DNA from 3 places in the Streptomyces sp. NPDC101234 genome. Region 1 is predicted to be linked to each of the others. Evidence: riboswitches for the same ligand, from Rfam matches in the RefSeq annotation. Region 1 holds a riboswitch; each other region holds the start of a gene.
What was found. Region 1 has a riboswitch for S-adenosylmethionine ahead of ACIRR9_RS49500 (amino acid ABC transporter permease). Riboswitches for the same ligand answer to the same signal wherever they lie in the genome.
Positions count from the first base shown of each region.

Region 1 (9,758 bases):
GACGGTCGAGGCTTCGGGGGTGCCGCTCCCGTCCGCACAGGCCGCCGTGGCGAGCAGGGTCCCCGCCGCCAGGGCCGAGGCGAGAACACGCGCGGGTCGGGACGGACGGGTCATCGCGACTGCCTCCTCGGGAACGCGGTACGTCACTCCGGGGAAGGCGCTGGCGCGTCCCGCCACGAGAGAACGTCGGTACGTGCCTCCACGCCACCATCCGGCACGACTGCCGACCACCCGCACGTGTCATTCGGGTGAGCGTCGTGGGCCGGTGAGGCGGTGACCGGTGATCTGGACCCGTGAGTGTCATGAACCCGGAGCCGTGATCCGTACCCTGCGGCTGCCGCAGCGCGGGCACACCGCGTCGGCGAGCGGCGACCGTACGGCCCGGCCCGCCTCGTCGACGTACTCCAGGGTGCTCTGCAGGCCCGGGTCGGCTGTCGGGTCGGTGAAGAAGACCGCCTGGAAGACGGCCTCCCAGACCTTGCCGCAGCTCCCGCAGGTGAACACGAAGGTCTCGGGCACGGCACCGGGCACCGGCCCGGGACCCGGGGGCTCGGTCATCGGATCCGGCTCCTGTCGCTCGGCCTGCTTCTCCAGCGGACAGCCCCGCCCGGCCGACGGCAAGTCGGCGCCGGGTGTCCCAGGCGTGGACGCCCTCTTGACGCCGGGCGGAGGCCGATCGACACTCCAGATGGGAATCCTAGTGAAAAGGTAGGGAAAGATGGGTCGCCTGCGGACGGTCACCGGCAGACAGCGCCGTGAGAGCCGTACGCCCTGCCCGGCCCCCCTGCTCACCTCCCGCCTGCACATCGATCTGCTCCGTGTCTGCAGCGCCATCAGCCGCAGAGGCTGAGCGCCCGCCCTCAGCCGTACGAGCCGAGCGCCCACCCATCGACGAACGCTTCCGCCGCGCGTACGTCCGCGCGCCCGCACCCGGGGAGACGCATGTCCATCACTCCGCTCGCCGCCATCCCGTCCGTCCGTACCGCCCCCGCCTTCCGGGGACGCATCGGCCAGGACGCGCGCAGCGGCCACTACGCAGTGCCGCGCCGCTACCGGCTCCACCTCGCCACCGCCTGTCCCGACGGCCTCCGTATCGCCGTCGGCCACAGCCTCCTGGCCCTGGACGACTGTTGTCCGGTCACCTTCCTGCCCGCCGTCCCCGACTGTCCCGACGGCAGTCACGCGGCCCTGCGCCCGCTGTACGAGGCGAGCGCCCACCACTACTCCGGTCCGGCCCTCGCGCCCGTGCTCAGCGACGACTGGTCCGGGCGGATCGTCAGCAACCACGGCCGCGACATCCTGCGCGACCTGGACCGTCACTTCGGCGACGGCGTCACCCGGCTCTATCCGTGCGGCGCCGAAGCGGAGATCGAGGCCGTCGAGCGGCTGTGCTCGCAGGGCATCGAGCAGGCGGCGCAGCGCGCCGGCCGCGAGGGCGGCGACCCGGCGGCGCTCGACGTCCTGCTCACCGCGCTCGGCGAACTGGAGCGCCGGCTGACCGGCGTGGAGTTCCTGGTGGGCGGTCAACTCACGGCAGCCGACGTGGAGTTGTGGGTCGCGCTGGTGCAGCTCGACACCGTGCACCGCAACCACCTGGACGCCTCCGCCGTGCACCGCATCGCCGACCATCCCGCGCTGTGGGCCTACGCCCGGCGGCTGGCCGGGCACCCCGCCTTCGGCGTCCACCTCGACCTCGACGGCATCTCCCGCCGCCACCAGGGCCGTTGCCAGGGCCTGGAAGCCGCCGGTGCGGCCGTCCAGATCCTGGACTGGACGGGGCATGCGGCGGACACTTCCCGCAGGTGAGAGCGGCCCGGACCGTTCCACCAACCGGACAGCCGTTGACATTCGTTCGGGCGGATGACTTACTTACGGCCAGAACGGTCAAGAGCGTCAGCATCAAGCCCTGGCTTGCTGACCGGCAACCCTCGCTTCGCGGTGGGGTGCCCCAGGTGACGACCCGACCGGATGACGACGTTCGGTAAGCGCGAGGCCCTTCGGGCCATCCCGACAGTGACAGGTGGCGGACATGTACGCAGCTCCCAGGACGGCCCGGCGCCGCCCCCAGGGCTGCGTACAGCCGTACCCGAACCCGCTGGTCGCCGACCGTGCCGTCGACCTGCTCCGCGTCAACAGTGCCCTGTGTAGCGCGTGTACCGCACCGGGCTGTGCCCGCTGTCGGGTCTGACCAGGCCTTTTCGCCCAGTACCCGCAGCTTCGCGTCTCAGCGTTCCTGACCCAAGCACCGGCCGTCCGGTGTGACGCCGTCCGCCCAGCCCCCGTGTCCCGCGCGCCCCCGCAGCATCGAGCCGTGCCCGAACACGGTCCTGTGCCGCGTCCCCGGCCGTGGGATCCGGGGTGTCCGACTCCGCCGGAGCCCACCATGAGTGAACCCCCAGGCGCCACCATCGCCGCCCCCGAGGCACCGCCCACTGACAAACCGTCAAAACCCCTCGCAGCGCAGCGGGTCACCCCGCTGCGCAGACCGGGACGGTGGATCGCCACCGCCGTCGTCCTGGTGCTGGCCGCCCAGTTCGTTCACGGACTGGTGACCAACCCCTTCTACCAGTGGGACCGTTGGGGCTACTGGTTCCTGCGGCCGACCATCCTCGACGGGCTGGTCATCACCCTCGAAGTCACCGCCTACAGCGCGGTGCTGGGCCTTCTCGGCGGCGTCCTGCTGGCCCTGGCCAGGCTCTCGAAGAGCCCGGTGCTGCGCGCGGTCAGCTGGACGTACGTCTGGGCGCTGCGCTCCATCCCGCTCATCGTGGTGCTGCTCTTCCTCTACAACTTCAGCGCCCTGTACAGGACGTTGAGCGTCGGTGTCCCGTTCGGTCCGGCCTTCTTCTCCTTCGACGAGTCGAAGCTCGCCACCGACATGGTCATCGCCGTCATCGGCCTCAGCCTCAACGAGGCGGCCTACGCGGCCGAGGTGGTCCGCGGCGGTATCCTCTCCGTGGACCAGGGCCAGCACGAGGCGGCCGCCGCGCTCGGTCTGCCCAAGGGCTACCAGTTCCGGAAGATAGTCTTCCCGCAGGCGCTCAGGTCGATCATCCCGAACTACGTCAACCAGCTCATCGGCCTGATCAAGAGCACCTCGCTGGTCTTCTACGTCTCGCTGCTCGACCTCTTCGGCACCGCGCAGAGCATGGGCTCCACCTACCCCGGCGACATCGTGCCGCTGCTGCTGGTGGTCACCGCCTGGTACCTGATCCTCACCAGCGTCGTCTCGGTGATCCAGTTCTACGTCGAGCGGTACTACGCCCGGGGCGCCACCCGCTCCCTGCCGCCGACGCCCCTGCAGAAACTGCGGGCCGGCCTCACCGACCTGCGCGCCCGCATCCGCCGGGAGGCCGCCGTATGAGCACCGTCGACACCCTGGGGACGGCCCCCGCCGCCCTGGAGATCCACGACGTCCACAAGTGGTACGGCGCCCACCGCGTCCTCGACGGCGTCGACCTGACCATCCGCCCCGGCGAGGTCACCGTCGTCATCGGCCCGTCCGGTTCCGGCAAGTCCACTCTCCTCAGGGTGGTCAACCACCTGGAGAAGCCCGAGATCGGCTACGTCAGCATCAACGACGAGCTGATCGGGGTGAAGCGGCAGGGCGAGAGGCTCAAGGAGCTGAGCGAGCGCGCCATCCTGGCCCAGCGCGGCCGGATCGGCTTCGTCTTCCAGAACTTCAACCTCTTCCCGCACCTGACCGCGCTGGACAACGTGGCCGCCGCCCCCGTCGCCACCGGAAAGCTGACCAAGCCCGAAGCCCAGGCGCTGGCCAAGGAACTCCTCGAACGCGTCGGCCTCGGCGAACGCGTGGGCGCCTACCCCCGGCAGCTGTCCGGCGGCCAGCAGCAGCGTGTCGCCATCGCCCGCGCCCTCGCCCTGCGCCCCGGCGTCATCCTCTTCGACGAGCCCACCTCCGCCCTGGACCCCGAGCTCGTCGGCGAGGTCCTCTACGTCATCAAGGACCTGGCCACCAGCGGCACCACGCTCGTCATCGTCACCCACGAGATCGGCTTCGCCCGCGAGATCGCCGACCGGGTCGTCTTCATCGACGGCGGCAGGATCGTCGAACAGGGCCCGCCCTCCGAGGTCCTCGACAAGCCACAGCACGAGCGGACCAGGGACTTCCTCAGCAAGGTCCTCTGAATCAAGGTCCTCCGCCGCAAGGCGCTCTGACGCAAGGCGCTCCGGCCTCCGGCCGCACCCCTCGACTTCCCCTCACGCCCTCACCCTCATCACCGGCACCGACAAGGAACGGCCATGTCTACCCACTTCACCCGACGCAGCCTGATCAGAGGCATCACCGCGGCCACCGCCGTCGCCTCCCTCGCCACCGGGCTCGCCGCCTGCGGTGGCAACAGCGACGCGGCCACCACCACCGGCACCGCCAAGTCCGGCGAGGTCGTCGTCGGCCAGGTGTCCAACGGCGCCGCCACCCAGACCACCATCAAGGTCTCCGAGGTCAAGTCCATCAGCGCCGAACTGCCCGCCGCCGTCAAGAAGAGCGGCAAGCTGGAGATCGGCATCGGCGCCCTGCCCGCCGGCTTCCCGCCGCTGGCCTTCACCGGCAGCGACCAGAAGACCCTGACCGGCTCCGAGCCCGACCTCGGCCGCCTGGTCGCCGCGGTCCTCGGACTCGAGCCCGAAGTCCAGAACTCCACCTGGGAGAACCTGTTCGTCGGCATCGACAGCGGCAAGGTCGACGTGGCCTTCTCCAACGTCACCGACACCGAGGAGCGCAAGAAGAAGTACGAGTTCGCGTCCTACCGGCAGGACAACCTCGCCTTCCTCGTACCGAAGAAGAGCACCTGGAACTTCGACGGCAACTACGAGAACCTCGCCGGCAAGACGATCGCCGTCGGCTCCGGCACCAACCAGGAGAAGATCCTCCTGGAGTGGAAGGCGAAGCTCGCCAAGGAGGGCAAGAAGCTCAACGTCAAGTACTTCCAGGACAGCAACAGCACCTACCTTGCCGTGTCCAGCGGCAAGGTCGACGCCTCCTTCGGCCCCAACCCCGGCTTCGCCTACCACAACCGACAGACCGCGAACACGCCCAACGCCACCCGCACCGCGGGCACCTACTCCGGCGCGGGCGCCAGCCTCCAGGGCCTGATCGCGGCCACCGCGAAGAAGGACAGCGGCCTCGCCAAGCCCCTTGCGGACGCCATCAACTATCTGATCAAGAACGGTCAGTACGCCGAGTGGCTCAAGGCGTACAACCTCTCCAACGAGGCTGTCGCCAAGTCCGAGGTCAACCCGCCCGGGCTGCCGCTGGACAACTCCTGACCCACCGCACGCAGGGGGACCCGGCCGCCGCCCCGCGGCAGGGTCCCCGAGCGCGGTACACCGCAGCGTCGCACCCCGGAGACCGTCACCGATGTCCGCCACTCGCATCGAAGCCCCCTCCTCGCACCCCGAAGCCCTCCCTCCCTCCCACGTCCTCGACAACCCCGCCTGGGCCGCCCTCACCGGCCCGCACGCCCACTTGGCCGAACGGGTCGGCAGGGCCGCCCGCTACCCCGCCGACGTGGCCGGCTTCCACGCCGTCGCCGACGCCGGCGACCCCCGGGCCTGGGCCGACCTGGCATCCCTCGTCGGCCCCGGCGGCACCGCCGCGGTGCGGGGTGTGACCGAGGCACCCGACGGCTGGGAGATCCTCCGCATCGGCAACGGCGTCCAGCTCGTCGACACCGGCCTGCGCGCCGAGCCCGCCCCCGAAGCCGTACGACTCGGCCCGGAGGACGTGCCCGAGATCCTGGACCTGGTCGCCCGCACCGAGCCCGGCCCCTATCTGCCGCGCACCATCGACATGGGTACCTACCTGGGCATCCGGCACCGCGGCAGGTTGATCGCCCTCGCCGGGGAACGGCTGCACCCGCCCGGCTGGACCGAGATCAGCGCCGTGTGCACCGACCCAGGTCACCGCGGCCGGGGGCTGGCCACCCGCCTCGTCCGCGCGGTCGCGGCCGGCATCAGGGAGCGCGGCGAGCAGCCCTTCCTGCACGCCCGGGCCGACAACGCCGACGCGATCCGGCTGTACGAGTCGATCGGCTTCACCCTGCGCCGCCGCACGGTCTTCGCGCTCGTACGGCACACCGGAACCACCGTCCGGCGAGAGCCCGGCGCAACCGCCGTCCGGCAAGAACCCGCCGCAACCGCCGTCCGGCACCGGCAAGAGCCCACCGCGGCCGCCGGCCGGCGAAAGCCCACACCGGCCGCCGGCCGGCAACAGCCCACACCGGCCGTCGGCCAGGAAGAAACGGAACAGCCGTGCCGTTGAACCCGTCGACGGCGGAAGACGACCGGGCGGAGGCACGGCACATGACACGTGTACTCCGCTCCGCCCGCCTCCACTCCCGGCCCCATATCGACCTCCAGCGCGTGGCCGGCGCGCTCTGTAGTGCCTGACCCGGTACCCCCAGCTGCGCCCTCCCCGGTCGGCGTGCCCTCGTACGGATCTTCAGGAAGGCACCTTTGTGTCCTCAGCACCCCTTTCTCCCCTGCATCTCGCCGTCGCCCTCGACGGCACCGGCTGGCACCCCGCCTCCTGGCGCGAGCCGGTCGCCCGCCCCCGTGAGCTGTTCACCGCCGGATACTGGGCCGACCTGGTCGCCGAGGCCGAGCGGGGGCTACTCGACTTCGTCACCATCGAGGACGGCCTCGGCCTGCAGTCCTCGCACTACGGCGAGCTGGACGGCCGTACCGACCAGGTCCGCGGCCGCCTGGACGCCGTCCTGATCGCCTCCCGTATCGCACCCCTGTCCAGCCACATCGGCCTGGTGCCGACGGTGATCGCCACCCACACGGAGCCGTTCCACATCTCCAAGGCGATCGCCACGCTCGACTACGTCAGCACCGGCCGCGCCGGGGTCCGGGTGCAGGTCTCCGCCCGCCCGCACGAGGCGGACCACTTCGGCCGGCGCACGTTCCCGCCGATCTCCCTGACGGAACTGCGCACCCCGGCCGGGCAGGAGCGGCTCGCCGAGCACTTCGACGAGGCCGCCGACCACATCGAGGCCGTGCGCCGTCTCTGGGACAGCTGGGAGGACGACGCCGAGATCCGGGACGCGGCGACCGGGCGCTTCATCGACCGCGACAAGCTGCACTACATCGACTTCGAGGGCGGCAAGTTCAGCGTCAAGGGCCCCTCCATCACCCCGCGCCCGCCGCAGGGGCAGCCCCTCGTCACCGCCCTCGGCCACCAGACCGTCCCCTACCGCCTGATCGCCCGTCAGGCCGACGTCGGCTACGTCACCCCGCACGACACCGCCGACGCCCGCGCGATCGTCGCCGAGATCCGCGCCGAACAGGAGGCCGCCGGACGGGCCGGCGACACCGTGCACGTCTTCGGCGACCTGGTGGTCTTCCTGGACGACGACCCGGCCACGGCCACCGCCCGCAAGGAGCGCCTCGACACCCTGGACGGCGGCGCGCTGACCAGCGACGCCCGGATCTTCACCGGCACGGCTGCCCAACTCGCCGACCTCCTGGAGGAGTTCGCGGCGGAGGGGCTGTCCGGCTTCCGGCTGCGGCCCGCCGTCCTCGGCCACGACCTGCCGCGCATCACACAGGACCTGGTCCCCGAACTCCAGCGCCGCGGCCGCTTCCGGACCGCCTACGAGGCCGACACCCTGCGCGGACTCCTCGGGCTCTCCCGCCCCGCCAACCGCTATGCCGCCGCCCTCGCCTGAGCCGGAAGGACCGCACACCGTCATGAGCAAGCCGCTGAAGCAGATCCACCTGGCCGCGCACTTCCCGGGTGTCAACAACACCACCGTGTGGAGCGATCCGGCCGCCGGCAGCCACATCGAGTTCAGCTCCTTCGCGCACTTCGCGAGGACCGCCGAACGCGCCAAGTTCGACTTCCTGTTCCTCGCCGAGGGCCTGCGGCTGCGCGAACAGGGTGGGAAAATATACGACTTGGATGTGGTCGGTCGCCCCGACACCTTCACGATCCTCGCCGCACTGGCCGCCGTCACCGACCGTCTCGGCCTGACCGGCACCATCAACTCCACCTTCAACGAGCCCTACGAGGTGGCCCGCCAGTTCGCCAGCCTCGACCACCTCTCCGCCGGCCGGGCCGCCTGGAACGTGGTCACCTCCTGGGACGCCTTCACCGGTGAGAACTTCCGGCGCGGCGGCTTCCTGCCGCAGGATGAGCGCTACTCCCGCGCCAAGGAGTTCCTCACCACCGCGAACGAGCTCTTCGACTCCTGGCACGGCGACGAGATCCTCGCCGACCAGGCCACCGGCACCTTCCTGCGGGACGCCGGGGCCGGCTCCTTCGTGCACAAGGGCGCCCAGTTCGACATCCACGGCCAGTTCAACGTCCCGCGCTCCCCGCAGGGCCGCCCGGTGATCTTCCAGGCCGGCGAGTCCGACGAGGGCCGCGAGTTCGCCGCCTCCAGTGCCGACGCGATCTTCAGCCGGTACGCCACCCTCGACGCCGGCCAGGCCTTCTACACGGACGTGAAGTCCCGCCTCGCCAAGTACGGCCGGGCCCCCGGCGACCTGCTCATCCTGCCCGCCGCCAGCTTCGTCCTCGGCGACACCGACGAGGAGGCGGAGGAGATCGCCCACCAGGTGCGCAGGCAGCAGGTGAGTGGCGCCACCGCCCTCAAGCACCTGGAGTTCGTCTGGAACCGGGACCTGTCGGCCTACGACCCGGAAGGCCCGCTGCCGGACGTCGATCCGCTGGTGGCCGAGGAGCACATCTCCCGGGGCCGGGCCCAGGTCAGGATGTACCGCGACCCGATCGCCATCGCCCGTGAGTGGCGGGAGCTGGCCGAGGCCAACAAGTGGTCCATCCGCGACCTGGTGATCAACACCGGCAACCGGCAGACCTTCGTCGGCTCCCCGGCCACGGTGGCCAGGACGATCAACGACTTCGTTCAGGCGGACGTCGCCGACGGCTTCATCCTGGTCCCGCACATCACCCCCGGCGGCCTCGACGGCTTCGCCGACACGGTCGTACCGCTGCTCCAGGAGCAGGGTGTGTTCCGCACCGAGTACGAGGGCACCACCCTCCGCGACCACCTGGGCCTCGCGCACCCCGACGAGAAGCGCAGCGAGCGGGCCGCGTCATGAAGTTCCTGGCGATCACCCTGATCGTGCACCGCCCGGATCCGCTCACCGGCGTCCGGAAGCCGACCCACGACCGGTTCCGCGAAGTGCTCGACAACGCCGTGCTCGCCGAGGAGCTGGGCTTCGACGGCTTCGGGGTGGGGGAGCGGCACGAGCGGCCGTTCATCTCCTCCTCCCCGACCGTCGTCCTCAGCCATGTCGCCGCCCTCACCCGGCGCATCCGCCTCATCACCGCCGTCACCACGCTCAGTCTGCTCGACCCGGTCCGTGCCTACGAGGACTACGCGACCCTCGACCACCTCTCCGAGGGCCGGCTGGACCTGATCATCGGCAAGGGCAACGGCACCGCCCAGCGCGAGCTGTTCCACGTCACCCCCGAGGACCAGTGGGACCGCAACGCCGAGAGCTACGAGGTGTTCCGGCGGCTCTGGCGCGAGGACAGGGTGACGGCACGGACCCGGTTCCGGCCGGAACTGACGGACGCCGAGGTCTGGCCGCGCCCCTACCAGCGGCCGGTCCGGGTCTGGCACGGCAGCGCGACCAGCAAGGAGTCCGTGGACCTCGCCGCCCGCTACGGCGACCCGCTGTTCTCCGCCAACGTCACCAACCCCATAGAGCCGTACGCCGAGCTGATCCGGTACTACCGCGAACGCTGGGAGCACTACGGCCAC
Region 1 is NZ_JBIWOA010000049.1:34,940-44,697, forward strand. Features, by position in the region: gene ACIRR9_RS49480 (hypothetical protein) at 1-114, opposite strand, end outside; gene ACIRR9_RS49485 (hypothetical protein) at 301-558, opposite strand; gene ACIRR9_RS49490 (putative leader peptide) at 719-850, shown strand; gene ACIRR9_RS49495 (glutathione S-transferase C-terminal domain-containing protein) at 943-1,806, shown strand; SAM riboswitch class IV at 1,883-1,994, shown strand; gene ACIRR9_RS49500 (amino acid ABC transporter permease) at 2,384-3,364, shown strand; gene ACIRR9_RS49505 (amino acid ABC transporter ATP-binding protein) at 3,361-4,149, shown strand; gene ACIRR9_RS49510 (transporter substrate-binding domain-containing protein) at 4,264-5,289, shown strand; partial or broken gene ACIRR9_RS49515 (GNAT family N-acetyltransferase) at 5,381-6,109, shown strand; gene ACIRR9_RS49520 (putative leader peptide) at 6,325-6,411, shown strand; gene ACIRR9_RS49525 (LLM class flavin-dependent oxidoreductase) at 6,480-7,694, shown strand; gene ACIRR9_RS49530 (NtaA/DmoA family FMN-dependent monooxygenase) at 7,717-9,090, shown strand; gene ACIRR9_RS49535 (LLM class flavin-dependent oxidoreductase) at 9,087-9,758, shown strand, end outside.

Region 2 (9,758 bases), on a different contig from region 1:
AGGCCAGCCGTACCTGCTCGCGGGTGTTGGAGTCGTCGCTGTAGACCAGCACCGTGGCGGTCGGCTGCATTGTTCCTCCGAGACGTCAGCGTCGTACGGACAGGACCGATGCGCCGGATGCTACTCCCATGAACACCTCGTCAACACCTGTTGGAACACCGCTTCGATGGGCCATCCGGGCACTACACACGGGGCGGACACTCCGAACGGCACCCCCCGGAGTGAGCGCGAGATAAGCGACCGACATAATGTCGGTCGTGGCGACAGCAACGACAGTAGAAACCGGGCACGCGCACCCGTCGGTCAACAGGCCGAACCTCACCAGCGTCGGAACCATCATTTGGCTGAGTTCCGAGCTGATGTTCTTCGCGGCCCTCTTCGCGATGTACTTCACCCTGCGATCGGTGACCGGCGAGGCTCACTGGAAGGAGATGGCGAGTCATCTCAACATCCCCTTCTCGGCGACCAACACCACGATCCTGGTGCTCTCCTCCCTCACCTGCCAGCTCGGCGTGTTCGCCGCCGAGCGCGGGGACGTGAAGAAGCTCCGGGGCTGGTTCATCGTCACCTTCATCATGGGCGCGATCTTCATCGGCGGTCAGATCTACGAGTACACGAGCCTGGTGAAGGAGGACGGCATCTCGCTCTCCTCCGACCCGTACGGTTCGGTGTTCTACCTGACCACCGGCTTCCACGGCATGCACGTGACGGGCGGCCTCATCGCCTTCCTGTTCGTCCTGGGGCGCACCTACGCGGCGAAGAGGTTCACGCACGAGCAGGCGACCGCGGCCATCGTCGTGTCCTACTACTGGCACTTCGTCGATGTCGTCTGGATCGGCCTCTTCGCCACGATCTACCTGATCAAGTAGCCGGGCCGGCCCCACGCGCCGTAGAAGCGCACAACCAAACGCATCGACGCAGAAGATCCTGACACCGGGGTAATCCGTGAAAAAGCTCTCCGCACGACGACGCCATCCGCTGGCGGCGGTCGTCGTCCTACTCCTCGCGCTGGCATGCACAGGAGGGCTGTACGCCGCGTTCGCACCCGCGAGCAAGGCGCAGGCCGATGAAACGTCCCAGTCCCTGACCATCGAGGAGGGCAAGAAGCTCTACTCGGTCGGCTGCGCCAGCTGCCACGGCACCGGCGGTCAGGGTTCGTCCGACGGCCCCAGCCTGGTGGGCGTGGGCGCCGCGGCCGTCGACTTCCAGGTCGGCACCGGCCGGATGCCGGCCGCCACGTCGCAGGGCCCGCAGGTCGTCAAGAAGAAGAACATCTACACCCAGGCCCAGATCGACCAGCTCGCGGCGTTCATCGCCTCGCTGGGTGCCGGTCCCGCGGTTCCGACCACGGACCAGTACGGCCCTGACGGTGCCGACATCGCCGCGGGTGGCGAGCTCTTCCGCACCAACTGCGCGCAGTGCCACAACTTCGTCGGCTCGGGTGGCGCGCTGACCAAGGGCAAGTTCGCGCCGGACCTGCAGGGCGTCGACCCGAAGCACATCTACGAGGCCATGCAGACGGGCCCGCAGAACATGCCGTCCTTCCCCGACACGACGCTGTCCGAGAAGAACAAGAAGGACATCATCGCGTACCTCGACTCGGTCAACAGCAGCAAGACGGTGAACCCCGGCGGTCTCGACCTGGGCGGCCTCGGGCCGGTCAGCGAGGGTCTGTTCGCGTGGATCTTCGGTCTCGGTGCGCTGATCGCGGTCGCCGTCTGGGTCGCCGCTCGGACCGCAAAGGCCAAGAAGTCATGAGTAGCCAAGACATTCCAGAAGAGAACCTGCCTGCTGAGCAGGACCACCACGCGCACGGCGCCGTGAGCGTCGCGGACGAGAAGAACCCGTTCGCGGACCCGGGTCTGCCGCCCCACGAGCACCGGATCCAGGACATCGACGAGCGGGCCGCCAAGCGGTCCGAGCGCGTCGTGGCCATGCTGTTCACGGTGTCGATGCTGGCCACGGTCGGCTTCATCGCCTCCTATGTGACGATCCCGAAGGACAAGGCGATCTTCGTCTTCCCGATCGGTCACATCAGCGCGCTGAACTTCGCCCTGGGCCTGACCCTCGGTGCGGCGCTGTTCTGCATCGGCGCGGGCGCGGTCCACTGGGCCCGCACCCTGATGTCCGATGTGGAGGTCGCCGACGAGCGGCACGCCATCTCGGCCGAGCCGGAGGTCAAGGCCAAGGTCCTGGCCGACTTCAAGCAGGGCGCGAAGGAGTCGGCGATCGGCCGGCGCAAGCTGATCCGCAACACGATGTTCGGCGCGCTGACCCTGGTCCCGCTCTCCGGTGTCGTGCTGCTGCGCGACCTCGGCCCGCTGCCCGGCACCTCGCTGCGCCACACGGCGTGGTCGAAGGGCAAGCTGCTCGTCAACATGAACACCAACGAGCCGCTGCGTCCCTCCGACGTCGCCGTCGGCTCGCTGACGTTCGCCAAGCCCGAGGGCGTCGAGGAGTCCCAGGAGGACTTCCAGAACGTGATGGCGAAGGCGGCCCTGATGATCATCCGGCTGCAGCCGGACAACATCAAGGACAAGCGCGAGCTCGAGTGGTCGCACGAGGGCATCGTCGCCTACTCGAAGATCTGCACCCACGTGGGCTGCCCGATCTCGCTGTACGAGCAGCAGACCCACCACGTGCTCTGCCCGTGCCACCAGTCCACCTTCGACCTCTCCGACGGTGCCCGAGTGATCTTCGGCCCGGCCGGTCACGCCCTGCCGCAGCTGCGCATCGGTGTGAGCGAGGAGGGCTACCTCCAGGCGCTGGGCGACTTCGAGGAGCCCGTCGGTCCTGCCTTCTGGGAGCGCGGATGAGCACTAACGAGAACTCCGAGTCCCGCGACGAGCGCGGGAAGGCACCGGCCGGCGAGCGTGTCGCCGACTGGGCCGACGGACGGCTCGGGATCTACTCCCTGGCCAAGTCCAACATGCGCAAGATCTTCCCCGACCACTGGTCGTTCATGTTGGGCGAAGTGTGCTTGTACAGCTTCATCATCATCATCCTGACGGGTGTGTATCTGACGCTGTTCTTCCACCCTTCGATGAACGAGGTGGCGTACCACGGCAGCTACGTCCCGCTCCAGGGACAGCTGATGTCCGAGGCGTTCAACTCGACCCTGCACATCTCCTTCGACGTGCGCGGTGGTCTGCTCATCCGGCAGATCCACCACTGGGCCGCGCTGATCTTCCTCGCCGGCATGTTCGTGCACATGATGCGCGTGTTCTTCACGGGCGCGTTCCGCAAGCCGCGTGAGATCAACTGGCTGTTCGGCTTCCTGCTGTTCGTCCTGGGCATGTTCACCGGCTTCACCGGTTACTCGCTCCCGGACGACCTGCTCTCCGGCACCGGTGTCCGCTTCACCGAGGGCGCGATCCTGTCGATGCCGATCGTCGGCACCTACATCTCGTTCTTCCTCTTCGGCGGGCAGTTCCCCGGCCACGACTTCGTGGCCCGGTTCTACTCGATCCACATCCTGCTGCTGCCGGGCATCATGCTCGGCCTGATGGTGGGCCACCTGATCCTGGTCTTCTACCACAAGCACACGCAGTTCGCGGGCCCCGGAAAGAGCGAGAAGAACGTCGTCGGCATGCCGCTGCTGCCGGTCTACATGGCCAAGGCCGGAGGCTTCTTCTTCCTGGTCTTCGGTGTCATCGCGGCCATCGCGGCGACCACCCAGATCAACCCGATCTGGGCCATGGGCCCCTACCGTCCGGACCAGGTGTCCACCGGCGCCCAGCCCGACTGGTACATGGGCTTCGCCGAGGGTCTGATCCGGTACATGCCGGGCTGGGAGATCAACATCTGGGGCCACACCCTGGTCCTGGGCGTCTTCATCCCGCTGGTCCTGTTCGGTCTGGTCCTCGCGGCCATCGCGCTCTACCCGTTCATCGAGTCCTGGGTCACCGGCGACAAGAGCGAGCACCACATCCTGGACCGCCCGCGCAACGCCCCGACCCGCACCGGGTTCGGCGTCGCCTGGGTGACCGTGTACATGGTGGGTCTGATCGGTGGTGGCAACGACCTCATCGCCACCCACTTCCACCTGTCGATCAACGACGTGACCTGGTTCGTCCGGATCTTCTTCTTCGCCGGACCGGTGATCGCGTTCATCGTCACCAAGCGCATCTGCCTCGGCCTGCAGCGCCGGGACAAGGAGAAGGTGCTGCACGGTCGCGAGACCGGCATCATCAAGCGGCTGCCGCACGGTGAGTTCATCGAGGTCCACGAGCCGCTCTCGCAGGAGCAGCTGCACACCCTCACGGCCCACCACCAGTACGAGCCGGCCCAGGTCGGTCCGGCGGTCGACGAGAACGGTGTCGAGCGCAAGATCAAGGGGTCCGAGAAGCTCCGCGCCAAGCTGAGCAACGCCTACTACGGCGAGGACAACCAGATCCCGAAGCCGTCCGTCGAGGAGTACAAGGAGATCACGAGCGGCCACGGCCACCACTGATCGACGCGTCGCCACGCCTCGGTCGAAGGGCCCCCGTCCGGTGTACGGACGGGGGCCCTTCGCCGTGCTCGGAGCTGGATAGGGTGGGGTTCACAACCACTATTCGTTGGTACGACGATCAGGAGCGGCCTTATGAGCGCTGTGACCCCCGCTGGAGGCGACACCGCGGCGGGCCGTTCCTGGCCCGAGGTACTGAACGCGCTGCTGTACGGCAAGGACCAGAGCGCCGACGCCACGGCCTGGGCGATGGACCAGATCATGCGCGGCCAGGCGACCGACGCGCAGATCGCGGGCTTCGTCGTCGCCCTGCGGGCGAAGGGCGAGACGGTCGAGGAGATCAACGGCCTCGTCCGCACGATGTACGAGCACGCCAACGTCATCGAGGTGCCGGGCCGCACCGTCGACATCGTCGGTACCGGCGGTGACGGCGCGAAGACGGTGAACATCTCGACGATGTCGGCGCTGGTGGTGGCCGGCACGGGGGCGAAGGTCGTCAAGCACGGCAACCGCGCGGCCTCCTCCGCGTCCGGGGCCTCCGACGTCCTGGAGAAGCTGGGCGTCAACCTCGACCTGACCCCGCAGCGGGTCGCCGAGGTCGCCGAGGAGGCCGGCATCACCTTCTGCTTCGCCATCAAGTTCCACCCGGCGCTGCGCTACGCGGGCGCCGCGCGCGGCCAGTTGGGCATCCGCACGGTGTTCAACATCCTCGGCCCGCTGACCAACCCCGCCCGGGTGCGGGCCCAGGCGGTCGGCGTCGCGGACCCGCGCATGGCCCCTGTCGTCGCGGGCGTCTTCGCGGAACGCGGCAACTCCTCCCTGGTCTTCCGCGGCGACGACGGTCTCGACGAACTGACGACGACCGCCACGTCCCGGGTCTGGATCGTCCGCGACGGCAAGGTCACGGAGGAGACCTTCGACCCGAGGGACGTCGGCATCGACCTGGTCCCGGTGGAGGCGCTCAGGGGTGGCGACCCGTCGTACAACGCGGAGGTCGCCCGCAGACTCCTGGACGGCGAGACCGGCCCGGTACGGGACGCGGTACTGCTGAACTCGGCGGCGGCCCTGGTCGCCCTGGACCCGGGCGCCGGGACCCTGGCCGAACAGCTCCGCGCCGGTATGGACCGGGCGGCGGAGTCCATCGACTCGGGCGCGGCCAAGCGGGCACTGGAGCGCTGGGCAGCGGCGACGCACAAGTAGGGGCCGCGGCCGCCGGGCTGAGGCGCGGTCCGGCACCGCCGGACCGCGCCGTCGCGGCTGATCGCCGTCTCGGCGGAGAAAAGAGAAACTCCCCGTCCCGTCATCCGGACAGGAGTTGCGCGGCGGCGATCACTTCCCGTACGTTTCCATCCAGGTCATGAGTGACAGTCATGAGGCCCCGGCCGACTGTCCGGCAACCCTCCGTCCGTGGCGGGGTGCCCCGGGTGAAGACCAGGTCGTAGGCAGCGAGGTCTACGGCAAGCGCGGACCCCTCGACACACCAGGGGTCCTGGTCGTACGAGGGAGCCTTCTGTGAGCAAGCGAATGCGATAGGGCGTCGAGCCCCGCCTCCGCGTACCTCTTTTTTCGCCCTTCCCCGTGCCGTCGACACACCGTCCGGCACGGCGGTCCCGCGCACCCTCACAGGAGTTCCGCCATGTCCGTCTCCACCGCTGCCTCCGGCCAGACCATTTGTGCCCCGCTGCCCGTTCTGGGACGAGATGTCACCGTCCCGCTCGTCACCGGCGGCGAGGTCACCTACGCCGCCCTCGACTACGCGGCGAGCGCCCCCGCCCTCCAGCGGGTCTGGGACGACGTGGCGGCGTACGCCCCCTACTACGGCAGCGTCCACCGCGGCGCCGGCTATCTCTCCCAGCTGTCCACGGACCTCTTCGAGAACGCCCGCCGGACCGTCGCCGGGTTCCTCGACTGCCGCCCCGACGACCAGCTGGTCTTCACCCGCTCGACGACGGACTCCCTGAACCTCCTGGCCCGCGCCCTCCCCGCCGACTGCCAGGTCTTCGTCTTCGAGACCGAGCACCACGCCTCCCTGCTGCCCTGGCAGGACGCCCGGGTCAGCTACCTCGACGCCCCGCGCACCCCGCGGCAGGCGGTGGAGACCCTGGAGCGCGCGCTGGCCGACCGCGACCCGTACGGTCCGGCCCTGGTCTGTGTCACCGGCGCCTCCAACGTCACCGGCGAGCTGTGGCCCGTACGGGAACTCGCGGCCGCCGCCCACGCGCACGGCGCCCGGATCGTCCTGGACGCCGCCCAGCTGGCCCCCCACCACCCGGTGTCCGTGCAGGACCTGGACGTCGACTGGATCGCGTTCTCCGGCCACAAGCTGTACGCCCCCTTCGGCTCCGGCGTCCTGGCCGGCCGCGCCGACTGGCTGCAGGCGGCCGAGCCGTACCTCGCGGGCGGCGGCGCCAGCCGCAGGGTCACCCGGCGCGAGGACGGGGGAGTGGCCGTGGAGTGGCATGAGAGCGCCGCCCGGCACGAGGCGGGCTCGCCCAACGTCATCGGTGCCTACTCCATCGCCTCCGCCTGCAAGGCGCTGACCGAAGCCGGCTTCGACACCCTGGTCGCCCGCGAGCGGTACCTGATCGAGAAGGTGCGGTCCGGTCTGGCCGAGGTCCCGGAGGTCCGGATCCTCTCCCTCTTCGGCGACGACGCCCCGCGCGTCGGTGTCATCTCCTTCGTCGTCGAGGGCTGGAACAGCTCCCACTTCGCCGCCGCCCTCTCCGCCGAGTACGGCATCGGCGTCCGCGACGGCCTCTTCTGCGCCCACCCGCTGGTCCGCACCCTGCTCGGCTCCGACCCCCAGACCCAGGGCGAGTGCGGGGCACCGGAGGCGGCACCGGGCGAGAAGTCCCTGAACGCGATCCGGGTGAGCTTCGGCGCGGGCACGCCGGATGAGCACGTCGAGCGCTTCGTCAACGCGGTGAAGGAACTCGTCCGCAACGGCGCGAAGTGGAACTACCGTACGGAGGACGGCCGTTGCGTACCGGCCGTCTGACGTACTGAAGCCCGGCCGCGCGTATACGCTCCTCTCGGCGGCACTACGGAGGGCAGGGGGAGCACGGGGTGCGGGAGCTGCGGGACACGGATCCTCGGACCGTCGGTCCCTACGAGGTCCGGGGCAGACTCGGATCCGGCGGCATGGGCGAGGTGTACCTCGCCGAGGCACGCGGTGGCCTGCGGCTCGCGGTGAAGGTGGTGCGGGCCGAGTACGCGGAGGACCGCACCTTCCGGGCCCGGTTCCGGCACGAGGTGCGGGCCGCGCAGACCGTCGGCGGGGCGGGGACCTACACCGCGCGGGTCGTGGACGCGGACACCGAGGCATCCCGCCCGTGGATGGCCACCGAGTACGTGGACGGGCCGAACCTGCGGGACGCGATCCTCGACGGCGGCCCCCTGCCCGGCGACGCGGTACGGCTGCTCGCGGCCGCGCTCGCCGAGGCGCTGGCCGCGATCCACGCCAGGGGCCTGGTGCACCGGGACCTCAAACCCTCCAACATCCTGCTGGCGGCGGACGGCCCCCGGGTCATCGACTTCGGGATCGTCCGGGCCCTGGAGGGGACGGCGCTGACCCGGACCGGGGTGATCGTCGGGTCGGTCGGCTATGTCTCGCCCGAGCAGATCCGCAACGGCGCCCGGGTGGGACCCGCCAGTGACGTCTTCTCGCTGGGCGCGGTCCTCGCGTACGCCGCCGGCGGGCGGGAGCCCTTCGGCGAGGGCCAGGACTCGGTCGTACTGCTGCGGATCCTGACCGGGGACGTCGACCTGTCCGCCGTACCGAAGGACCGTCTGGCGCTCGTGGAGTCGTGTCTGCGCGACGATCCCGGGGCGCGGCCGGCACCCGCCGACGTGGTCGCGGCGGTGGGGCACACGGCGGACAGTCTGCGAAAGGGGCTGCGGGCGGGCTGGTACACGGGCGGCCCGCCGACAGAGCGGGGAATCCCGGACAGCGGCGCGCGCTGGATGCCGGAGGACGGCTCGGGGGAGCGGGACAGCCGGGTCGAGTACATGGCGCCGGTGACGGTCACGGACACCCCCACGGTCACCTCGGAGGACCCCGCCCCGCCTTCCCGGCGACGCCTGCTGGCGGCCCTGGCGGGCGGTACGGCACTCGTGGCGGCCGGGAGTGTCGGCGGGTGGCTGTGGCTGCGGGACTCCTCCAGGAGCACGGGCCTGGTGGTCCGGGGAGGGAGCGGAGGCAAGGGCACGGTCTCGTCGGCGGCGGCCGAGGTGGGCTGGCAGTGCCGGGTCCAGGGGCTCGGCGGCCGCCGCGGCCCGTGCGCGGCGGTGTCGCCGGACGGGCGCCTGGTGTACGTCGGCGGGGCGGACGGCTCGCTGCACGGGCTGGAGCTGAACGGCCGTCCCCTCTGGAGCACCCCGCTGGGCGGCCCGGTGATGCCCCCGCTCGCCACCGCCGACGGCGCGTACTGCCTGCTTTTCGACGACCGGGAGGGCTCCACCAGGCTCTGTGCGCTCGGCCGGGACGGCAGGGTGCGCTGGACCAGGCCGCTCGCCGGGAGCAGCCAGTTCCCGGTGGCCGCGGGCGAGCTGGTCCTGGTGTCCTACGGCTCGACGGACGCGGGCGGGGTGCGCGCCTACGCCCCCGACGGCGGCGTGGCCTGGTCCGCGCCGACCGGGCCCGCGCCCACCGGCGAGCCCATGGTGGCGGGCGGGGTGGTGTACGTCGGTACGTTCGGGGACCGGCTGCAGGCTCTGGACGCGAAGACCGGGAAACGGCTCTGGGCGACGGCCGCCGGCAGCGACACCGGCCGGCCCACGCCGGTCGGGGACGTCCTGGTGGTCGGGTCGGGCGGCGAGCAGATGCTGCACGGCATCAGCCGGGCGGGCAAGGCGCTCTGGAACCGGGCCGGCAACGAACTGCCGAGTGCGAGCCGCTATTTCACGAGCGTGGCCTTCGGCGGCCTGGCCGTCACCGCGAGCGCCTTCGAGCTGTTCGCCCTGGACCCGGCCGACGGATCGAAGGCGTGGACCTTCGCGCTCACCGACGAGGGCACCCAGTACAGCGACCCCACGGTCGCGGGCGACACCCTCTATGTACGCCAGGGCTCGACGCTCTACGGCGTGAACCGCAAGGGCAGGCGCACCTGGCGGAAGCGCGTCGAGGGCGGGGCGTCCGTCGGCACCCAGAGCCCGGTCGTCCGCGACGGCCGGATCTACGTCGCGACCGCCGACGGCATCACCGTCCTCGCCCTCGGGGACTAGGACCTGTCCGGCCGGACAGGTCCTAGCTGTCCAGCCCGATGGCGAACGCGGCCTCCAGGTCGTGCTGGGAGTACGTGCGGAACGC
Region 2 is NZ_JBIWOA010000004.1:132,424-142,181, forward strand. Features, by position in the region: gene ACIRR9_RS09135 (hypothetical protein) at 1-70, opposite strand, end outside; gene ACIRR9_RS09140 (heme-copper oxidase subunit III) at 249-869, shown strand; gene ACIRR9_RS09145 (c-type cytochrome) at 946-1,758, shown strand; gene ACIRR9_RS09150 (Rieske 2Fe-2S domain-containing protein) at 1,755-2,816, shown strand; gene ACIRR9_RS09155 (cytochrome bc complex cytochrome b subunit) at 2,813-4,453, shown strand; gene trpD (anthranilate phosphoribosyltransferase) at 4,586-5,650, shown strand; SAM riboswitch class IV at 5,804-5,920, shown strand; gene ACIRR9_RS09165 (aminotransferase class V-fold PLP-dependent enzyme) at 6,087-7,448, shown strand; gene ACIRR9_RS09170 (PQQ-binding-like beta-propeller repeat protein) at 7,517-9,673, shown strand; gene ACIRR9_RS09175 (Lrp/AsnC family transcriptional regulator) at 9,696-9,758, opposite strand, start outside.
Region 2: another riboswitch for S-adenosylmethionine. It lies ahead of ACIRR9_RS09165 (aminotransferase class V-fold PLP-dependent enzyme); the one in region 1 lies ahead of ACIRR9_RS49500 (amino acid ABC transporter permease).

Region 3 (9,758 bases), on a different contig from region 1:
TCGAGGGTGGAGTCGTATCCGCCGTGGAAGAGCACGGTCGGGCGCGGGGTGCCCGAATCGTCGGCGAGGAACAGATAGCCGCAATCGAGGCGGCGCTGCGAGCGGCCGTCCGCTGACCTCACCGTTCCGGTCGGGGCGGAGTCGAGCGGGGCCCCGGGCACCTGTCCCGTGGCCCCCGTGTCCGATGACCTGGTGGCTGACGCTTCAAGTACCCCTCCCTGCTAGAATGTTGCCCAGCAGCAGAGCCTTCTCGGCGCGGATTCCGATCCGCCGGGGAGGCTTTTTTCATGCCCGGGGTCCCGCCCCGGTACCGGCGGGCCCGGTTTGCGGCGCTCGCCCCACCGGGCGGCCCGAACCCGCCGCGCCCACCCGTCGGTTCCTCGTTTCCCGACCCGCAAGAGGAGAGCCATGTCATGAGCTCACAGACGAACACCACAGCAGCCGCCGGAACTTGGCGACTCGACGACCTGACCGTCAACCGTGTCGGGTTCGGCGCGATGTGCCTGACGGGCACCGCACCCTTCGACCGCGGTGTGCCGCGCGACCGCGAGCAGTCGATCGGCGTGCTCCGGCGGGCGGTCGAACTCGGCGTGAATCACATCGACACCGCCGCGTTCTACTTCTCCGCGACGCGCTCCGCCAACGAACTGGTCAACCGGGCACTGGCGCCGTACCCGGAGGACCTGGTCATCGCCACCAAGGTCTGGCCGGGCCGCGATCCCTCGGGCGCGTGGTGGTGGGCCGCTCCGGAGCAGCTGCGCGGCCAGGTCGAGGAGAACCTGCGCCAACTCGGCCGCGATCACCTGGATGTGGTGAATCTGCGGGTACCGCCGAGCCGACGGACCGGATCGATCAGCGAGCACTTCGGAGCGTTGGCCGAGCTGCGTGACGCCGGGCTGATCCGTCACCTCGGCGTCTCCAACGTCACGTGCCGGCAACTGGCCGAGGCCCGGGCCATCGCCCCGGTCGTCTGCGTGCAGAACCCGTACGGGATCGGTGCGGCGGGCGAGGACCGGGCACTTCTGCGGCTCTGTGGTGAACTCGGCCTCGCCTTCGTTCCCTTCTTCGCGATCGCCGGTGCCGGCCGCGAGGCGGGTCCGGCCGCCGGTGACAGCGAGGAGGTGTGCGCGGTCGCCCGTGCGCACGGTGCGTCCCCCGCGCAGGTCCGGCTGGCCTGGACCTTGCAGCAGGGACCGCATGTGCTGGCGATTCCGGGGACCGGCGATCCGGGCCACCTCGCGCAGAACATGGCGGCCGACGCGCTGCGGCTCTCGAAGGAGGAGCTGGCACGCCTGACCTCGCTGCGGACGGCCGCCGCGTGACGGGCCGTTGCCCGCCGGAGGAGCCCGTCGAGCCTGGCCGCGGTGACGGTGGTGGCACCGCGGCACCAACCCCGTCACTTGCAGAATGCATATGCGCAAATACAGTGAGTAGTGACATTTGAGTGGTTTCGTGGCGTCTTGCGACGCGGGTCGCGAGATCACTCGTTCTGTGCGACTGGAGGAGTACGCGGATGCAGCCCTACCCGGAAGACCTGCGTGCGGACGCGACCTACCGCGACGACGGTGACACCAAGCTCGAGGGTATTTCCCTCACCTGGCAGATCGGCCAGAACGCCCCCGACCAGGGCGAGACGCAGCCGCCCGACTGGAACAACGGCCAGCCGGCCTACCCGCACCACTACGAGGTCTGGCTGGACGGGCGGCCCGCGCAGACGGTGGACGTGTACTGGGCGACGTGGTACCCGCACTGGCAGGCGGCGAACCGGCACTGGGTGTGCCTCGGGGAGACTCCGGCCGGCCAGTACCGGGTGAAGATCCGGGCCCGGCACGCCGACGGCCCCTGGGGACCGTTCACGAACGAGGTCACCGTCGACACGTCCACCTCCCAGCCCTACAAGCAGTTCATCCCCCGACGTGCCGCGGAGAGTGCAGAGGGCGGCCGGGAGCGGCACGGGAGCCTGGAGTTCCCGGTCAGCCGGGCCATCCGGGCGATCCGCGACCAGGACGACGCGCGGATCTGCCAGGAAGCACGCCGGCTGAACACGTCCACCACCTGGCAGGAGGTGGTGCCTCCCGGCACGGTCGCCGATCCGCCGTGGAACGAGGAACGCGGCTACCTGGAGTACCGGAAGTTCTTCCAGGACGCCGATGTGGCCTCGGCGGCGAACCCGGCTTTCAAGGGCCTGGACCTGGCGGGCGGCGACGGCCACGGTGACTGGCCGATCAGCACGCTGCAAGCCGTCGACGGCCGGCACACCTTCACGTACAACTACCGGCAGAACCACATGGGCCCGAAGTGGACGCACCAGTGGTTCATCACCAAAGAGGGCTGGGACCCCGCTCAGCGCATCTCCTGGGACGTACTGGAGCCGACTCCCTTCATGGTCGAGCACCACGGCGGTGGCACTCACGGCGACCAGGAACTGCAGTACACCACCGAGGCGCTGGTGAACCGCCGGGGACGGCACGCGATCGTCAACATCTGGGGCGGCGGCGACGCCGGGCACGACTTCGTCGGCGAGTTCTTCGTCAGCGTCGCCGACGTCGACTTCCGCTGACCCCCGGTCGGCGCCCGTCCGGCGTGCGGCCGACGTGAACGGCCGGAGGCCTCCCGAGGAGGCAGCCCGGCCCCTCGTCGGCGTTCGCGGGCACACGCCGGCCGGGCGTCGGCTTCCGCGCACCCGGCATTCGCAGGGACGTCACGCACCCCGGCCGGTGTCCTCCCAGGCCGTCACAGCGACGGGCCGGGCGGAGGGACCATCCCCGCGGGCGTGGGGAGCCTGTGGCGCAGGGTTGTTGCGAGAGCGAAGCCGATGGCCGCGGCCAGAAGGTGGCCGATCGTGGTGAAGTCCGGCAGACCACGGCTGAAGTCGGCGCCGATGACGGGCCATGCCACCACCGCAGTGATCGCCGCGATCCGCCGCACCGACGTGAGGAACACCACGACTCCGGCCGCCAGGGCCGCCTCGGCGCCGTAGCTGATGCCGTAGTCCAGGGCGTCCCGGACGCCGGCCGGATACCAGCCGCGGACCACGGCGGCCACGATGAAGACGGCGGTCAGCGCGGTTGCCAGCACATGGCCGACGGCAAAGACGCCGAACGCCCGTAACGCGCCGTAGCGGCGTTCCAGGAGGGCCAGACAGACAGCTGTGCCGGCCCCCAACGTGATCAAAGTCCCCACGAAGTAAAGGGACTTCACTTGGGTCAGTGTCCCGTCGAAGAAGAGCGCGCTGCCCGCCAGGGCGAGGAACGGATGCCGGGGAAGATTGTCGACGTTGGTGCTCACCGTCTCCAGCAGGCGGCGGCGCGTGGGGGCCGAGGCCGTCACGAGCCAGGCGTGGGTGGCCAGCAGGACGGCCAGATAACCGGCCGTCACCGGGTTGCCGTGGACGTACTCCTCAAGGAAGCGGCGCACCGCGGTCGGCGTCTCGCCGAACCGCTCCCTGCCACGCATCACCCGGTCCGGCCCACGACGAGCTGATAGAAGATCGGCTCGCCGGTCGTCGTCACCCTGTGCTGGAACCGCGTTCGCTCCAGCACAGTGAGCCCTCCGCCGGCCACCAGCCGCTCGACGGCGGCTCCGAACCCGTCCGGATCCGATGCGTCCATCCACCGCTCGTCGATCGTGAAGGCCACGGGCGCGCCGGGCGACAGGACCTCGAGGGCGTTCTCGAGCTCCTGCGGTGTGGCGTGCGTACCTCCGAACGCGCCGGCCGACACCAGTCCCCCGAACGCGTAAGGGCGCAGGGACTCACCGAGTGCGTCGCCGAGCAGGAAGTCACCGACCACGTAGTCGGCGTAGACACCTGGCCGGTCGCGCAGACTCGCCCGGCGTGCCGCCGGCAGCGGGTCGACCCCGACGACCCGGCCGACGCCACCACGACGTACGAGTTCACCGACCAGGCCCGTGCCGGCGCCGATGTCGAGGACCGTCAGCGGGCCCGGCTCCAGGCCGAGGCGGGCGACCGCGCGCAGCAGGCCCTCCGCCGCGACCTGCGGTGATCTGCACTGCAGCCGTTCCTGGACGACATGTTCATAGAGGCCTGGCACGGCGTAGATCCGCGTGTACTCGTGCAGATGCACGATCTCGCGCTCGCTCAACGCGATGTACTCGCCGTCGGTCACCGGCGGGCCGAACAGCCGGACGTCCGCAAACATCTCTGCCATGGCCGCGAGACTATGCGCGCGTGTCCGTGCCCCGCCACCGGTGGCGGGGCGGCGAAGTCCGACGGTGGGATGCGGGCGGCGGACGGGTGGGCGATCGGCGTGCTGTCGCCCACATCGCCGTCAGCGGGTCACGGCCGGATGCCGGAGGGTCCCAGTACGCCGGCGTCGACGCGCAGCGACTCCAGCAGGGTGGCGGCGTTGATAAACCATCCACCGTCATATGTTTCCTTCCGAATCCCGCCGAAGGGCCGGGGCGGGCGACGGGTAGCTGCCCGCGACGAGACGGGGATCAGCGACAGGTCAGGTCGAACCGGCCGGCGTGGCGGCCCACTCGGAAGGGGTCGAGCGTCCGGTTCGTCGAACTGGGCCTGCGGGGGCTGGCATTGACGTACGACAAAACCGCTCCGTACCATCGCGACCGGCATTGAGTGTCAGCGTCAAGCCCTGGCTCGCTGACCGGCAACCCTCCCGCGCGGTGGGGTGCTCCAGGTGAAAGCCCGGCGGGATCACCGATGATCCCCGCAAGCGCGTGGCCCCGGTGGCGGGGCCGGAGACGGGGAGGGACCGGTATGCGGCACAGCGGTGACGTGGCTGCCTCCTTCGCCGGCGCCATGCCGTTCTCCCGGCTCTCCCGCCGACGCCACATCGATCTCAAGCGCTCGACGAGCTGTCTCTGTCGCGCGATCACCTGTCGCTGACGAGCCCGCCTGCCGTCGGCTGACGACGACGGACCGACCGGCCACCGTGTCGGCCGACCCGGTTCGGCCTTCCCTGCCGACCGGCCTTCGTCGACCGACCGCATAAGGCACCACCCACCCCCTCGAAGGCCCCTGGGCCCGCACGCCCATGCACGCCCATGCACGGCCGTGCACGGCCGTGCCGCGCTCCCCCGACGCCCGGCACCCGGTGCCTGGTGACACGAGTAGGAGAAAGCCCTCCCGTGACTGCACTTCCGATTCTCAGACCATCCCGTCGGGCGCCGCTGGCCGCCCTGTTGACCACCAGTGTTCTGCTGACCGCCTGCGGGTCGGGCGACGGCGGTTCCGGCAGCGGCAGCGGCCGGCCGAAGTCCGGCGGCACGCTGACCTTCGCGGTGGGCTCCGACGCCGGCTGCGTGGATCCGCAGCAGGTCGGCAGCAACGACACCATCTACTCGGTCCGCCAGATCGTGGACTCCCTCACCGACCAGGACCCCGCGACCGGCAAGATCGTGCCGTGGCTGGCCAAGAGCTGGGACATCAACTCCGACGCCACCCGGTTCACGTTCCACCTCCGCTCGGGCGTCACCTTCAGCGACGGGTCCGAGCTGACCGCGCAGGTGGTGAAGGACAACTTCGACGCGGTACCGAAGCTCGGCGCCCTCGGCACCCTTGCCGAGGGCTACCTCAGCGGCGTCCAGAGCACCACCGTGATCGACCCGCTCACCGTCAAGGTGACCTTCAAGCAGCCCAACGCCCAGTTCCTGCAAGCGACTTCGACCCACACGCTGGGCATCGAGTCGTCCGCGAGCGTGCGGAAGACCCCGCAGCAGAAGTGCAGTGACGGGATCGTCGGGTCCGGGCCGTTCGTGCTGAAGCAGTATGTGCAGAACCAGTCGATCACCCTCGCCAGGCGGACCGGGTACGCCTGGGGATCCGCGCTGTGGTCCAAGAAGGGCGAGGCCTACCTGGACAAGCTGGTGTTCAAGGTGGTGCCGGAGGCGGGCGTGCGGGCCGGCAGCCTCCAGTCCGGACAGGTCGACGCGATCAGCAGCGTCGGCAAGGCCAACGAGGCCGCACTCAAGGGTGGTCAGGTCGCTCTCCAGCGTCGGGCCAACCCCGGTGTGGTGTTCGGCCTGGGTCTCAACAACGCACGGCCCCTGCTGAAGGACGCCAGGGTGCGGCAGGCGATCCAGGTCGCCGTCGACCGCAGCCAGATCGCCGACACCGTCTTCCCGACCGGCACCCGGCCGGCCACCAGCGTGCTGGCACACACCACTCCGGACTACACCGACCTCTCCTCGGACCTGTCCACCGACACGGCCAAGGCGAAGTCCCTGCTGGAACAAGCCGGTTGGCAGACGGGCGGTGACGGCATCCGCACCAAGGACGGCAAGAGGCTGAGCCTGACCATCACCTGGTTCCCCAACTCGGCCACCAACCAGCCCGCCCTGGAACTGGTCCAGCAGCAACTGAAGGCCGTCGGGATCGACGTGGTGCTCAAGCAGCTCCAGGTGACCCAGTTCGCGACGACGCTCCAGTCCGGTGACTTCGACGTGGTGTGGGGGAACGTGACCCGCTCCGACCCGGACATCCTGCGCAGCTCGTTCTCCACCCGGCTGGGCAACTTCTACCACCTGCCGGCCAGTTCGCTGGACACGGCGCTGTCCGGGCAGGCCGCGGCCACCGACACCGCGAAGCGCGGGAAACTGGTGGCCGAGGCGCAGCGACTGCTCGTGCGGAACGCGTACTACGTGCCGGTCGTGGAGCTGCAGACCCAGCTCGGCGTATCGAAGAAGGTGCACGACCTCGCGTTCGACTCGGGCAGCCGCGTCCAGCTGCACGACACCTGGATCGGCTAGCGCATGCGCCGCTATGTGATCAAGCGCCTGGCGCAGGCGGTCGGGGTGCTGTGGGCGGCCTACACGGTGTCGTTCCTGGTGCTGGACTTCCTGCCCGGTGACCCGGTCACCGCGATGGCCGGCGCCGGAATGGACTCGGGGCAGGTCGACCCGGCCCAACTCGCCGCGCTGCGTCACGAGTACGGCTTCGACAAGCCGGTGCCGGCGCAGTACGCCGAGTATCTCGGACGGGCGGTGCGCGGGGACTTCGGCGACGCGGTCTCCAGTGGCCGCCCGGTCACCTCCGTCATCGGCGACGCGCTGCCGCAGACGCTCCAGCTGACGGGGGCCGCGCTGCTGCTCGCGGTGGTGCTCGGGGGCGGTCTCGCCATGGTGGCGACGTACACTTCACGGCGGTGGCTGCGGCAGTTGCTGCTGTCGCTGCCCCCGCTGGGGGTGTCGGTCCCCACGTTCTGGGTGGGGCTGCTGCTCGTCGAGACGTTCTCCTTCCGGCTGCGCTGGTTCCCGGCGTTCGGCAACGACGGGCTGCGGGGCCTGGTGCTGCCGGCGCTGACCCTGGCCGTCCCGACCGGCGCACTGGTGGCCCAGGTGCTGGCCAAGAGCCTGCTCACGGCACTGGACCAGGCCTATGTGGAGACCGTGCGGGCCAAGGGCGCCGGTCGCCGGCGGGTGCATCTGCGGCACGCGCTGCGCAACGCGTCGCTGCCCGCGCTGACCGTCGTCGGTCTGCTGGTCGGGCAGCTCATCGCCGGTTCGGTGGTCGTGGAGACGGTGTTCTCCCGCGACGGCCTCGGCCGGGTGACCGCGGCGGCGGTCACCGCTCAGGACATCCCGCTGGTCCAGGGGGTGGTGGTGTTCGGTGCGCTGATCTTCGTGGCGACGAACCTGATCGTCGACCTCGTCTATCCGCTGCTGGATCCGCGCATCGTGGTGGCCTCGGACCGGAGGGCGAGCTTCGCATGAGCCAGAGCCTTGTCGACGGCACAGACGACACAGACGAAACAAACAACGCAGACAACGCAGACGGGACGGCTGACGTGGCCGACGCGGCGGAGGCCGCCCTCGGCCTCGCCCGGACGCCGCTGGCGGGACCCGCATCCGGACCGGGCCGCCGTGCCGACATACGAAGGGCGCTGCGGTTCCTGGTGCGCCGCCCCGGGCTGCTGCTGTCGGTCGCGGTCGTGGTGCTGGTGGTGCTGGCGTCGTTCCGGCCGGACCTGTTCACCTCCCGGGACCCGTTGAAGGGTGTGCCGTCCCAGAACTTCCGCGGCCCGAGCGGGGGTCACTGGTTCGGCACCGACGAACTGGGCCGTGACGTGTTCTCCCGGGTCGTCCACGGCGCCCAACTGTCCCTGAAGGCCACGCTGATCGCGGTTCTGGTGGCGTTCGTGGTGGGCGGACTGCTCGGTGTGGTCGCCGGGTTCGTGGGCCGCTGGGTGGACGACGTGCTGATGCGCTTCGTCGACGTCCTGCTGTCCATCCCCGCGCTGTTCCTGTCGCTGGCCCTGGTCACCGCGCTCGGGTACGGGACGGTGAAGGTGGCGGTCGCGGTCGGCATCGCCAGCGTCGCCTCCTTCGCCCGGGTGGCGCGCGCCGAGGTGCTGCGGGTGCGGCAGGCGGTGTTCGTGGAGGCGTCCCGCTCCTGCGGGGCCCGCTGGTACTCGGTGCTGGGCCGGCATGTCCTGCCCAACGCCGCCGGCCCGGTCGTCGTCCTGGCCACCCTGGACTTCGGTTCCTCGATCCTGGCGGTGTCGGCGCTGAGCTTCCTCGGCTACGGAGCGCCGCCGCCCGCCCCGGAGTGGGGCACGTTGATCTCCGACGGCCGCAACTACCTGGCGAACGCCTGGTGGCTGACCGCGCTGCCCGGTCTGGCGATCGCCTCGACCGTACTGGCCACCAACCGGATCGCGCGGGCGCTGGACGGCGAATGGTCCCGGCAGCGATGAGCGACGCACACGAGAACGGTGAGGACATGACCACACCACTGCTGGAAATCCGCGGTCTGTCCGTGTCGTACCGCACCCGGGCCGGCTCCGTACCGGCTGTGCGGGGCGTGGATCTGGACGTATGGCCGGGGCAGGTGACCGCCGTGGTCGGCGAGTCCGGATCCGGCAAGAGCACCACCGCGCACGCCGTCACCCGGCTGCTGGCCGCGAACGGCACCATCGACGCGGGCACGGTCCGCTTCGGCCGGCACGATCTGACCAGCCTGTCGGAGGCCGAGCTGCGGACCGTGCGCGGCGCGCGGATCGGGCTGGTCCCCCAGGATCCGACGGTCTCGCTCAACCCGGTCAAGCGGATCGGCGAACAGGTCGCCGAGGTGCTGCGCATCCATGGGCTGGCGACCCGGCGTTCGGCGGCGGCCGAGGCGGTCGAGGTGCTGAACCGGGCCGGGCTGCCCGACGCGGCGGTCCGGGCCCGGCAGTATCCGCACGAACTCTCCGGCGGCATGCGGCAGCGGGTGCTGATCGCCGTCGCCATCGCCGCCGGACCCGAGCTGATCATCGCCGACGAACCGACCAGCGCGCTCGACGTCACCGTGCAGCGCGTCATCCTCGACCATCTCCAGCACCTCGCCGAGGAGTCGGGCACCGCGATCCTGCTGGTCACCCATGACCTCGGGGTGGCCGCCGACCGGTCCCGGCGCCTGGTGGTCATGGCGCAGGGCAGGGTCGTGGAGGCGGGCGAGACCCGGACCGTGCTGGCCGACCCGCGGCACGAGTACACCCGGCGCCTGCTGGCCGCCGCACCCGGTACGAGCACGGCGGTGCCCCGCACCCCGGCGCCCGCCGCGCCCTCCACGCCCGCATCACCCGCATCACCCGCATCACCCGCATCACCCGCATCACCCGCGGACGCGACCCCAGCGACCCCCCTGGTCGAAGCCCGCAACCTGGTCAAGGAGTTCCGGCTGCCCCGCATCGGCGGCGAGTCCCGAACCCTGCGCGCGGTGGACGACGTCAGCCTCACCCTCCACCGCGGCCGGACCCTCGCCCTGGTCGGCGAGTCGGGCTCGGGCAAGTCCACCA
Region 3 is NZ_JBIWOA010000009.1:100,289-110,046, reverse strand. Features, by position in the region: gene ACIRR9_RS18345 (alpha/beta hydrolase family protein) at 1-122, opposite strand, end outside; gene ACIRR9_RS18340 (aldo/keto reductase) at 414-1,322, shown strand; gene ACIRR9_RS18335 (lytic polysaccharide monooxygenase auxiliary activity family 9 protein) at 1,514-2,560, shown strand; gene ACIRR9_RS18330 (rhomboid-like protein) at 2,734-3,456, opposite strand; gene ACIRR9_RS18325 (hypothetical protein) at 3,456-4,169, opposite strand; SAM riboswitch class IV at 4,590-4,703, shown strand; gene ACIRR9_RS18320 (ABC transporter substrate-binding protein) at 5,110-6,729, shown strand; gene ACIRR9_RS18315 (ABC transporter permease) at 6,733-7,692, shown strand; gene ACIRR9_RS18310 (ABC transporter permease) at 7,689-8,675, shown strand; gene ACIRR9_RS18305 (dipeptide ABC transporter ATP-binding protein) at 8,657-9,758, shown strand, end outside.
Region 3: another riboswitch for S-adenosylmethionine. It lies ahead of ACIRR9_RS18320 (ABC transporter substrate-binding protein); the one in region 1 lies ahead of ACIRR9_RS49500 (amino acid ABC transporter permease).